Regions from separate parts of the Peribacillus sp. Hz7 genome, predicted to be linked through region 2. Evidence: predicted binding sites of a transcription regulator. Region 2 holds the regulator's gene; each other region holds the start of a gene.

Region 1 (3,182 bases), on a different contig from region 2:
GTATCAATTGTTGATTGAACCATCGTTTCTACTTGTGCAGTATTCGTTACATCGACTTGAAAGAAGCTTACGTCATTACTTCCAAGGTCGGCTAATGCAGCTTGACCAGCCGCCTGGTCATAATCACAGATTACTACTTTAGCACCTTCTTCAAGAAATCTTTTGGCTGTTACTTTTCCAATCCCTTTCGCACCACCTGTAATGATGGCCACTTTCCCCGCTAACTTCACAGCCTTGCACCTCTTTTCTTAATCTTTATAAAGTGGGAGGACACTAAATCCTCCCACTCTACTTGTTTGATTATTCCATTGGCACGTTACTTAAATTTTATAAAGACTCAACGCTAGTTTTGTATTAGATTCCACTAAATCAACAAACCCTTTTTGAGCTGATTTCATTTGGTTTAAGAAATTTTCACGAAGGCTTTGTTGTTGAGTGATTCCTTTTTTAATAGAATCTTGTAATTGATCCTGGGATTGATTTAAAAGGTTAAAAGTTTCTTTCAAAGGAGTTACTGTAAATTGCTGAACACGAAGGCTCACCTCATCAAAGTGCTCATTCCATTTATCAAAAGTCTCCCCTGCTTCTTCACCGTAAAGCGTTTGAATATTTTTCTTTCCTACTACACGAAGTTCCTCAACTAATTTCTTTTGTTCTTGTTCAATTCTTGTTAAATCTTCCGTCAATTTCTCCCACACCTCTCTTTGATATCCGATTGCTTGAATTGACACATTCTCCACCTCTTTTTGCGAAGCATGAATTGTATTCAAACTATTTGTCCAGCTGTCCAGCAAAGAATCACCTAAATTACGAACATCCTTATTATTTTGATCTTTTTTGTTTACTGCCATGATAAAAACCTCCTAAAAGTAGAAATTTATTGTGATTGCAGAAATACTGCAAATTCACTTTATAAGTAAATACAACAAACATTAATTCTCCTCTTTATCATCATCGCGTTGTGATAAAGATGTAGGGAGGAACATATCCATATAGATAGTAAAAAAGCGATTTAATATGGATTGGTATTGCGTAAGCGAATCAGTGCAAGTTTGCAAATACGCCTCACCAGCCTCTGTTAATGAATAAATTCGCTTAGCTGGACCCCCTGTTGACATATCCCATTCAGATTTCACCATGTTCTCTTTTTCTAGCTTTCTTAATGTTCGATACACATTTCCTTGATCTACAGATGTAAATCCAAATCGGCTTAACTCTTGAATTAATTTGTAACCATGTAAATTCCAACCTCGAAGACTTAACAGAAGAACAGGTATCATTAAATTTTTGGGCATATTGTTCATCATACTCTCATCTTTGGCTGTCGAATCTATAGAAGTATTTTTCTTATCTGTTGTCATCTTGTATCACCCACTCAATATGTTAAATAGTCTCTATGTGTAATTTACACCTATGTGTTCCAAATGTCAATTAGTTTTGGTAAATATTTAAAAAATTACCTTTCCTTATTCTGGTTTAGTTGGTATTATAAAATTGTAATATATTTCAAACAAAACTCATGGACGGGAGAGGGCATATGAATCAGCAAAAAAACTTAAACCCATTTGAATTGTGGAAAGACCTTTTTAATCAAAGCAGTACCATTATTGATGAAAATCTGAAAGACGAATCAACTTCTAAGGTAATGGGGCAAGTCCTTGAGATGAATCTTCTATATAAGAAGATGCTAAATGAAACAACAGAACAGTATTTCGAGCAAGTTAATATTCCAACTCGCACTGATCTGTCAAATATCTCAGCCCTAATCATCAACGTGGATTCAAAAGTTGATGATTTAGAAGATTTAGTTGAAGAAACTGCCTCTAATTTAGTGAGCCAGGTAGAATTAAAGCGAGAAATGACAGATGTAAAAAATAAAATTAAAACCCTAGACACTAAACTTAATGAAATTATCAATTTATTAACAAAAGAAACTACTACTACTACTACTACTACTAATAATAAAGTAGCCAGCAAAGAAACAACTAAGGTACAGCAAGGATAACTAAGTAATCTATAAAGATCGTTTACTATCTTTATGTACATAGTAACTAAAAGGAGACTTACAAAATGACAGAGTTAACTAACAAAGTAGCTATCGTTACAGGCGGTAGCCGAGGAATTGGTGCAGCAATCGCAATGGAATTAGCAAAAAACGGAGCAAAAGTTGTTATTAACTATAACCGCAGTGCGGGATCAGCTGAGCAAGTCATCGAAAGCATTAAAAAGATTGGCGGAGAAGCCTATGCGGTTCAAGCAGATGTTTCGAATTCAGAAGAATCAGAGAATTTAATAAAAGAAACTATTAATCACTTTGGTAGATTAGATATTCTTATCAATAACGCTGGAATTACAAGAGATAGCACATTTAAGAAGCTAAGTGAGGAAGATTGGAGAACTGTTATTGATGTTAACTTAAACAGCGTTTACAATACTTCTTCTATCGCTCTTCCATATCTTTTAGAATCAGATGCAGGAAGAATCATTAACATTTCTTCCATTATTGGACAAGCTGGAGGCTTTGGACAAACAAACTATGCTGCAGCAAAAGCTGGAATTATTGGGTATACCAAATCTCTTGCTTTAGAACTTGCAAGAAGCAGTGTAACAGTAAACTCTATCTGCCCTGGATTTATCGACACAGAGATGGTTCAAGAAATTCCAGAAAATATTCGTGAAAACATTGTCGCTAAAATTCCAGCACGTCGTTTTGGACAACCGGAAGAAATTGCACGCGGAGTTGTTTTCTTATGTAAAGACGGTGGATATATTACAGGTCAACAGTTAAATATTAACGGTGGACTTTATATGTAATTGTTTGAACATGCTATAAAACTCTTCATACTACAACGAAAGGTGTGGAAAAATGAGCAATACTAGTTTAAAAGAATGGACAGAATTCGCGAATTTAACTTTAGTACCTGAGGATGTTAAAGGTCAATATGAACGCTTTACGAAAGCAACGAACGTATTGGTAAAAGAACCCGAGCCAGAAGTAGGCCAGTCACCGAAAGAAGTGATTTGGACTAGAAATAAAGCGAAGCTATATCGCTACACATCTGAACAGCCTCGAAAGCATGCTGTTCCACTTCTACTCGTTTATGCATTAATCAATAAGCCATATATTCTAGATTTAACAAAAGGCAGCAGTTTTGTTGAATACTTAGTTGACCGCGGCTTTG
Region 2 (3,182 bases):
AACCTTTTCGTTTTGATAGCCAATTGCCAGCTCGTTTAGCTGCAGCACTTCATTTCCACTTTGCTTCTCAATTTGAAAAGAGAAAGAAGCGGATTTTTGATCGCCTTGGGGTCTATCTAAAATCTCCATTTTCTCAAGCTGTTTTCGTCTGCTTTGTGCTCGTTTGGTGGTAGAAGCTCGTGTAATATTTCGTTGGACAAAATCACGCAGCTTTTCAATTTCTTCTTGCTGCTTTTCAAATTGCTTCATATCTCGTTCGAAATCTTCCGCTTTTCTGATTAAATAAGAGCTGTAATTGCCGTGATATTTTTTCATTGAGTGTCGTGAGATTTCATATACTTGATTAACAACTTTATCAAGGAAGTATCGGTCATGAGAAACAATGAGTACAGCACCTTGATAGCCTTGTAAATATTGTTCAAGCCAAGAAAGTGTTTCAATATCTAGATGGTTTGTCGGTTCATCCAGGATTAAAATATCTGGTTTTGTTAAAAGTAATTTACCAAGGGCCAGTCTTGTCTTTTGACCCCCGCTTAAGGTGGAGATAGGTGTAGAAGGGTCAAAGCTGCCAAATTGAAGCCCGTGCAAAACAGAGCGAATATCTGCTTCATATTGATAGCCGCCGGACTCTTTAAATTGAACTTGCAGGGCATCATATTCACTCAGTACTTTTTGATAAACGGCTTCATTAGAGAAAATATCTGGATTTGCCATCTTTTCTTCTAATTGGCGTAAGGTTTGCTCTTGTGAAATGAGATGGTTAAATACGGTTAACATTTCATCCCAGATGGATAGTTCTGATTCAAGGCCTGTATCTTGGGCCATATAGCCGATTGTGACCCCTTTTGGTTGAATAATTTCTCCACCATCATAAGACAACTGTCCAGCAATAATTTTTAATAGTGTAGATTTCCCAGCACCGTTACGACCTACTAGAGCAATCCGGTCTTTATGTTGAACTTCGAGCTTCATATTCGATAGAATGAGTTCCGCTCCGTAATATTTAGATACTTGATTAACTTGTAATAAAATCATGAATTTCACCTCAGGTAGCATTATCCCGAACAAATTGTTATAGAACGTCTATCAGTTTTCAGATATACTGTTTTTTGACTCTAGACGTTTAAGCTTTTCTTCTTAGTGTACCGTATCATTGAACTTATCGGCAATAGAATGGTTATTTCGTTTCAAAACAAGATGTTACATTATGTGGAATAATGGTGTATGATTTATAATAGGGATATTATAACGTAAGATTGTACACTTTCGAACATAGTGCAGTTTATTAAGAGTAAGATGACAGAGTCCCCATTGTTTTTAGAAGAACGAGCAAGTTGGGAATGGAAGCGTTATCAGTGATATTTTGAATGCATATCATGCTTCTATGGAATATAGGCAGAAGAATAGATTGAAAAGCGCGTGTGAAAGCGAGGGAGAATAATGAATCAAGGACAATTAAAAATACCGCAGGCTACGGCCAAAAGACTACCCTTGTATTATCGATTTTTACAAAACCTACATTCCTCTGGGAAACAAAGGGTTTCTTCAGCAGAGTTGAGTGAAGCTGTTAAGGTAGATTCAGCAACGATACGTCGTGACTTTTCGTACTTTGGCGCACTTGGAAAAAAAGGATATGGATATAATGTTAATTATTTATTATCATTTTTTAGAAAAACATTGGATCAAGATGAAGTGACGAAAGTAGCGTTAATTGGTGTAGGGAATCTAGGTACTGCTTTTTTAAATTATAATTTCTTGAAAAATAATAATACAAAAATTAGTATGGCTTTTGATGTGGATGAAAGAAAAGTCGGTACGAATATAGCCAATGTTCCGATTTATCATATGGATGAAATTGAGAGCCGTCTACAAGGAGAGCATGTTACAGCTGCAATCTTAACCATTCCAGCGCATGTGGCTCAGCCCGTTACAGATCGTTTAATTGCTGCTCAAGTAAAAGGAATTTTAAACTTTACCCCAGCACGATTAAATGTACCTTCTTCTATTAGAATTCATCATATCGACTTGGCTGTTGAATTACAGTCATTGATTTACTTCCTGAAACATTATCCAGTATTAGAAGAAGAAACCGCTGATATAGAGGATGGAATACCAATAAATAAATAAATAAATATATTCTTAAGGCTAATGAAACGATTTTTGGTTCATGCATATGAAACCGTGTACATGAGTTGAAGATGAACAGTGTCTAACATAGCCAAAGAAATAAGCAGCTGATGACAGCTGCTTATTTCTTCTTTTGAATCGATTTTATTTTTACATGTAGTAAAAGCATTCGGATACCGGAGCCGAAGTCCAATGTAGCAATAAAGATAAGGAAATAAGCAAAGAATCCCCAACCTGATGATGTGACAGTTTGGATGGCGAAAGCAGTGAATACGATACCTAAACATATATAAATAATGCTTAGTTTTAAAGGTGATTGATGTCTCATAAAAATCCTCCGATGAAAGCTTGCATATTTTGCATGAAATTTTGGATGTCTTCATAATACATTTGCAAAATGACAACGAATGTATTCATAGATACATGAGCAATAATTGGGACTAGAATTCGTTTCGTCTGTACATAAAGGAAAGCGAAGGTAAAGCCCATTGCCGAATATAATAACAAATGCTCTAGTTCCATATGTGCTAAACCAAAAATGATGGAGCTAATCAAAGCTGCAATAAAGAAATTAAATCGCTTATATAAGGAACCGAAAATAACTTTTCGGAAAATAATTTCTTCTAATATGGGACCAATAATAGAACTCACTACTATCATTAATGGAATCTTATCAATGACAGATAAAATTTCTTGCGTATTCGCTGATTGAGTTTGAATGCCAATCCACTGTTCAATTGTAATCGCGATACTTTGTGCAAAGAAAGCGAGAAAGACTCCACATATTGCCCAAAAGGTAGAAAGGGAGATGGACGCTTTATCGCGAGTGAGTGCTGATTCTTTCATATCATGTCGCATGAAAAAGAGAGTAAGCAGAAGAGCTAATAAAAAACTAAAAATGGACCAGTAAGCAAAAGCTGTTAATCTCAATTCTCCACTAGGTACTCCTAACGTTTTTCCAATGAACATAAAGAGCGGCAGTCCAATAAATCCAGAGAGCTGCATGGCAAGATACGTAATAATGACATACCAGTATTCTTTTCTCAAAAATAATT
Region 3 (3,182 bases), on a different contig from region 2:
GAATGTTAGCAAATATATAGGTGTACCCTTTATTCATCATTATTATATGAACCTAAATCGCAATATAGCTGGATTTTTTTATAAAACTTATGAACAATAAAAATCCCTATTCCAAAAAATCGAAATAGGGATTGTGATTATCTTAACATATCTCCAAATTAATAGACGTAAGTATACAACGCTTTAATGTGAGACATGTAACGAATGTTACTTGCTTCTTTCATCAATGTTGCTGGAAGACCCTTAAGTGGAGTGTTGTTAGCTCCGATTGTCGCAACACCATCTTTGCGTCCAAGACTTGCAAGTGTACCTGAGTTTACAGGATTAAACTTATCCATTTTTTGGCCTTCGAAGTATGCAAACAAGTTGAATCCAACAAGTTCACCCATTTGCCAAGCGTTTTGTGCAGTTGGTGCGTACGGACGACCGCCCTCTTCTGGGAAAGCAACAGCGCTGTCACCAACAACAAATACGTCGTTATGTGATTTAGATTGAAGGAATTCATTAACGGTTGCTCTTCCACGATCCACTTCAAGACCTGACTCACCAACGATTGGAAGTGCAGCTACGCCACCTGTCCAAACAAGCGTGTTAGCAACGATTGTTTGACCGTCTTTTAATGAAATCTCATTTCCTTTAACACCTGTTACAGGAAGACCTGTTAAGAATTCAACACCACGTGCTTCTAAGCTTGCCGTTGCGCGTTCGATTAAGTTATCAGGTAGAACTGGAAGAATCTTAGGACCAGCTTCTACAAGCTTGATTTTCAACTCGCTGAAGTCTACGCCATATTGTTTCGCAATTTTCGGGAAGTTATCAACGATTTCACCAACTAATTCAACACCTGTTAATCCGCCACCGCCGATTACGATAGTTGCATCCGCTTCATTTTTCGTTTTCGCATATTCACGAATGCGACCTTCGATATGGTTGTAAATTTTGTTAGCATCTGCTACAGATTTTAATACTAGGCTGTTTTCTTCAAGTCCTGGGATACCGAAGAATCCAGTTTGACTTCCTAAACCAACAACAAGAGCATCGTAAGTTAAGATAGAACCATCAGCAAGTTTTACTTCTTTTTTGTCTGCGTTGAACGATTCAACTTTAGAAATTTTAAGGTTAATATCTTTTCCTTTGAAAAGCTTTTCTAAAGGCACAGCAACAGCTTGTTCTTTAATAGTTCCACCTGCAAGACGATGTAATTCTGTGATGATTTGGTGAGTTGGGAATTGATTCACCACTGTAACTTGAGCTTCATCCTTGTTTAAATATTTACGAACAGTTAAAGCAGAAAGTACTCCGCCATAACCTGCACCTAAGATGACGATATGTTTTGACATAGTTAATCCTCCGTCCTTACGAATTAAATGTGAAACAAACTATTATTTTTGGCTATTTTTTTCTGCTGTAATTTGAAGAAAAGCGTTTGCAAAACGGAACAACTTTTGTGCTTGTGGATCTTTAAGCATTTTTAAAATACCGAATAAACCGATTACGTCCTGATTTGCATCTGCACGATCTTTTGCTTCAATAGCAGTCGCAGCAAGACCTTTTACAGAGTGTGTAACTGGTTCTACGATTTCTGTAATTGCACTAACCGTATCGCTTTTTAATACTTCATCCGTGGCAACCGCTTGAGCAAGATCGTAAGACTTCGTTAAAATGTTTACTAATTCAGTCAATTTCGGTAATTGTTCTACTAAAGTAGTCAGTGATTCTTGTACCTCAGGTTTTAATAGCTGATCTAGTACATCCAGTTGTTCTTGGCTCGCTGTCAATGCTTCAGACTTTTGTTGAGTGCTTGTTTCTGACATATCCAATTCTCCTTTACAATAAGCATATTGCTTAATTTTGCATTTTCTTAACTCATATAAGTTTAGGAAACTTTGTAAAACTTTACACAAAAAAATAAAACCTTTTAAATGTTTTTAAACGTACCAATACCAGTGACTCTTCTAATTATATCCTGCTATATAATCATTGAAAACCTTAAAAGTAGATATAAAAAATTCCTTTAACTGGATTAACAAAATTAAAAACATCCGCTAATAAACCTCCATAAACAAGAGCTGCGTTTATTAGCTAAGATTTTTTTCATAGAAAAAAATCCAACGTGCGATTCACGACAATACCTATCTTAACACAGAATGCGACGCATTAAAATGCACGACTTTCTTTTAAAATAAGTATGCGACAAATACCTACTCAATATGTGGCTACTTGGTCGTTATTCCTATATTAAACAACATGTGAATAACATCACAAACTATGCCAGCAATTAAAACGAATCCAGACAATGACAGTATAACATAATTCATACATGATGTAACCATGTGCTTTAAAATGAATCTGTTAAATAAGGTTGTTAATTTTTTACTCAACAATATTCATATTCTAGCCTTAATAACTCTAGACGTGATAAACGTAAGAAAAGACGACTCATTTTCCTTCTGAGCCGTCCTTTACTTCTTCCATTAATATGTCAAGCTTCCTGCTACAATTAGACCAACTGTAATACCGACTGCAAATAAGCTAAAACCGACAGCTGTGTTTCCTTCCTCTACCTTTTTCGCTAGATTTGTTTTCGGTGTTAAAATATATTCAATGACTAAATAAGCTACCACTTGTGTCACGATTCCAATTAAACCCCATAAAAAAGCATCCACTAAATTCACGCTGCTTCCCCACACTGTATATAGCGTAATCCCTAAACCAATGACTTTTCCCCATAGCTTTAAAGCAACCGCAAGATTCCCTTCTTTAATTAATTGCCATTCTGAAAACTTCGTCGTCAGCGCAAATGCGATTAATCCAAGTACAATTAAAACAAATCCTGTCCCCACATAAGCTAAAAAATTTAAAAAGCTATCCGAAGATATAAAATCCATCTCTATTTTTCCTCCTCTGTATCTAAGCCGATTGGCAAGAAATATGATTCATTATCTGTAATCTGTCTCCCAGCACGAATGCCAATAGAACTGGCCTGACCATTTATATAGAAGCAACCGTACATATAGTGTACTTGCTTCTCTCCTTGTTCTGTTTGCACAACTGTTTTAGGAAGCTCGATAAACTGTTGATAAACCGGCACTGAATCTTTATATGTTTTATGCTGATCTTCGTCCATCTTTTGACCTGTGCCTCCATAAATTTCAACCGTATCTCCTTCACGACCGAACGAC
Region 4 (3,182 bases), on a different contig from region 2:
TTTTTGTCGTATTTGTATATTAGTGTGATTGTGTAATTTAATCTTCTAATTTTGTAATCCAATTTAACGGATCTGCTACTTTACCGTTTTGGATTCCTGTTAATGTATCATATAATTTTTGGGATAATTCGCCTGTTTCACCGTTGTTGATGACCATTTGTTCCTCTTTCCAATAAAATTCACCAATTGGAGAAATAACAGCAGCTGTTCCTGTTCCAAACGCTTCTTCTAATTGACCTGCTTTATACGCATCGTAAACTTCTTGCATCGAAATACGACGCTCTGTTACTGGAACATTCCAATATTGCAATAATTCAATAATTGAAGCACGAGTAATCCCTTGAAGAATGCTGCCATTAAGAGCCGGTGTAACAACTTCACCGTTGATTTTGAAGAATACGTTCATACTACCTACTTCTTCAACATATTTCTTCTCTACACCGTCTAACCAAAGAACTTGTGAGTACCCTGACTTTTCAGATATTTCCTGTGCTTTTAAGCTAGAAGCGTAGTTACCGCCTGTTTTAGCTTCACCTGTTCCACCTCTAACAGTACGGGCAAAGTCTGTTTCCACCGCGATTTTAACTGGTTTAATTCCTTCTTTATAATAAGAACCTACTGGTGACATAATAATAATAAATTGATAACGATCCGATGGTGATACACCTAAGTATGGTTCTGTTGCAATAATAAATGGACGGATATATAAAGATGTACCTTCTTCTTGTGGAATCCAATCACGATCGACACGAATTAACTCTTTTAATGCTTTTAAAGCGAACTCTACATCTATCTCTGGAATACATAAACGTTCGTTTGATCTATTTAAGCGTTCAAAGTTCTTTTCTGGACGGAATAAAAGAACTTCTTCCTCTTCTGTCAAATAAGCTTTTAATCCTTCGAAAACAGATTGTCCATAGTGAAAAATCATTGCCGATGGCTCTAATGTGAGCGGTTGATAAGGAACGATTCTTGGATCATGCCATCCTTGTCCTTGCATATAATCCATAATAAACATATGATCAGTAAAATTTTTACCAAATTGAAGTTGATCCGCTTGCGGCTTTTCCTTTTTTGTTGTGCTAAGCGTGATTGCCAATTCTTGTTCCTTCATTACCAAGACCCCTTGTTGATTTAATTTACTAGACTTTTAATTAAAATCTGTATTAATTATTTTACTCCTTCCATGAAGTAAAGTTCAACCCTTATATCACAAAATTTTCGGAAAATTTTTATTTTCAATTTATAAATAGACTGAGAAAATATAAGAAAATTCACTTGTTATATAATATACATTTAGTTATAGTAGTACAGGTTTATTGTTATATAACACATGGAATAACTATAGTTTTTTTTAAAAAAATCACCTGTAACATCATTTTATAATAGCTTTTTAGTAACACAGATGGCATAATAATTTGGGTGAAGTTGATTGTACTATATCAATAGGGATTTGTTTCACAAATTTACAAATGATTGAATTTGAAAGAACAACAAGGGGGTACAAGATGGGTTACAATAATCCACAAGAAATGGCGAATATCGCCGTAAAAACAGGGGTAAAGAAAGTTTCAATGCCACTTTTAAGCATTCTCATTTTAGGTTTTTTAGGTGGCGCTTACATTTCATTAGGATACTTATTCCATATTCGCGTCGTTGCTGATTTACCGCATGAATGGGGTACACTGAATGCTTTAATCGGAGGCGCAGTCTTCCCGCTAGGCTTAATTCTTACAATCATCGCTGGTGGTGAATTATTAACGGGAAATATGATGGCTGTTCCAATGGCCGCACTCGCTAAGAAAGTTACAGTTAAACAACTGACAATCAACTGGACATTAATTACCATCACCAACTTTATTGGTGCTGTTTTTGTTGCCTATTTTTTCGGACATCTACTTGGATTAACAGGATCAGGCGTCTACTTAGAAAAAACGATTTATACAGCAACAGCTAAGGTGGAAGATAGTTTTTGGATGGCTTTTATCTCAGCCGTTGGTTGTAACTGGCTTGTTGGATTAGGGGTGTGGATTACTTATAGTGCAGAAGATACTGCTGGAAAAATTATGGGTATGATTTTCCCAATTGTCGCATTCGTAGCTATCGGTTTTCAACACGTTGTGGCCAATATGTTTATCATTCCAGCTGCAATTTTTGCAGGAGCCTTAACGTGGACGGACTACTTCAGTAATTTCGTACCGGTATTTTTAGGAAACGCAGTTGGAGGCGGCATTTTAGTAGCCGGTTTATTCTTCGGAGCTTATATCCATTCTAATAAGAAGAAAACAGAAGAAAAAGAAAGAGAAGATGTCCCTTACTTAAAAAAAACATCTTAAGCTTATATTAAAACCAAAGCCTCTATCATAACGATAGAGGCTTTGGTTTGGCATTCACTTGTATGATGATATGTACACATACAACTTATTTTACTATTCTTCTGCAAAAACGGATAAGCCGTTTCCAAAAACTCCTTTTCACCGGCTTTATGTTTACACTTTTCTGTTTTTTTTCTATATAAATATTATCTCGATCAATGGCGAACTCTTCTGCAAAAACTAACCCCAGGTCAGAGTTATGATCTTTATTTAACACAATTTTATAGCGAATATTGTGAGTCGTTGCCAATTTCACATATTTAATAAGATGAGTATAATTCATATGACCATTTAAAAATACGCACGCTTTCGGATGTTGTTTGAATAATGGAAGAAGTTCTGTGTATACTTCTTTTTCTAGCACTTGTGCTTGAGTAAGCACCACAATAACGCGCTCTCGTAATGAACTAAGATATTTTCGTCTTTCTGCTGGATTAATTTCCTTCTTTCCATACATCCCCTGCTCTAAATAATCCTCAATATTAGCTTTTGCCATATTCTCCACCCCCCATTGTTTACTTCAATGTATGAAATCATCCATAAAGTGTGTTTCCTAAAAACATATCCTGCTTTTATACCTATTTTAGCTTCTATTTGTCATCCAGATTCTTTACGATGCATAAAATAAAAGGATTCGCCAATTTAGAAGGATGGGAAAGAGATATGAAGAAATTACTCGTAGTGCTATTATTTTTCGTTTCTTGTTTTGTTTTTTACAGTCCGCCTGCCGGTGCCGCTTCAAAGCAATTGATTATCATTAATAAAACTACTAATCAATTAGCCTACTATGAGAATAATAAACTCACC

The links. The regulator Rex, encoded in region 2, represses fermentation and respiration genes when NADH is low (regulators of the CRP and FNR family bind a similar motif). The targets are predictions, from matches to a motif close to TTGTGAAATATTTCACAA.
Region 1: ACE199_RS18280 (polyhydroxyalkanoic acid synthase subunit PhaR) is a predicted target of Rex. The motif match lies at 1,495-1,512, and genes of this name have one in related genera.
Region 3: ACE199_RS09815 (helical membrane plugin domain-containing protein) is a predicted target of Rex. The motif match lies at 1,887-1,904, and genes of this name have one in related genera.
Region 4: ACE199_RS21060 (formate/nitrite transporter family protein) is a predicted target of Rex. The motif match lies at 1,447-1,464, and genes of this name have one in related genera.

What each region holds. Positions count from the first base shown of each region.
Region 1 covers NZ_JBHHJV010000017.1:53,432-56,613, forward strand. Annotated here, with positions in the region: gene fabG (3-oxoacyl-ACP reductase FabG) at 1-230, opposite strand, end outside; gene ACE199_RS18270 (hypothetical protein) at 321-851, opposite strand; gene phaQ (poly-beta-hydroxybutyrate-responsive repressor) at 933-1,361, opposite strand; gene ACE199_RS18280 (polyhydroxyalkanoic acid synthase subunit PhaR) at 1,538-2,005, shown strand; gene ACE199_RS18285 (3-oxoacyl-ACP reductase) at 2,071-2,814, shown strand; gene phaC (class III poly(R)-hydroxyalkanoic acid synthase subunit PhaC) at 2,867-3,182, shown strand, end outside.
Region 2 covers NZ_JBHHJV010000020.1:4,709-7,890, forward strand. Annotated here, with positions in the region: gene ACE199_RS19250 (ABC-F family ATP-binding cassette domain-containing protein) at 1-1,035, opposite strand, end outside; gene ACE199_RS19255 (redox-sensing transcriptional repressor Rex) at 1,441-2,127, shown strand; gene ACE199_RS19260 (YdiK family protein) at 2,249-2,455, opposite strand; gene ACE199_RS19265 (CPBP family intramembrane glutamic endopeptidase) at 2,452-3,174, opposite strand.
Region 3 covers NZ_JBHHJV010000005.1:190,608-193,789, reverse strand. Annotated here, with positions in the region: gene ACE199_RS09820 (NAD(P)/FAD-dependent oxidoreductase) at 159-1,340, opposite strand; gene ACE199_RS09815 (helical membrane plugin domain-containing protein) at 1,383-1,814, opposite strand; gene ACE199_RS09810 (DUF350 domain-containing protein) at 2,475-2,888, opposite strand; gene ACE199_RS09805 (glutathionylspermidine synthase family protein) at 2,891-3,182, opposite strand, start outside.
Region 4 covers NZ_JBHHJV010000027.1:34,324-37,505, reverse strand. Annotated here, with positions in the region: gene ACE199_RS21065 (branched-chain amino acid aminotransferase) at 38-1,114, opposite strand; gene ACE199_RS21060 (formate/nitrite transporter family protein) at 1,509-2,336, shown strand; gene ACE199_RS21055 (YueI family protein) at 2,422-2,871, opposite strand; gene ACE199_RS21050 (L,D-transpeptidase family protein) at 3,039-3,182, shown strand, end outside.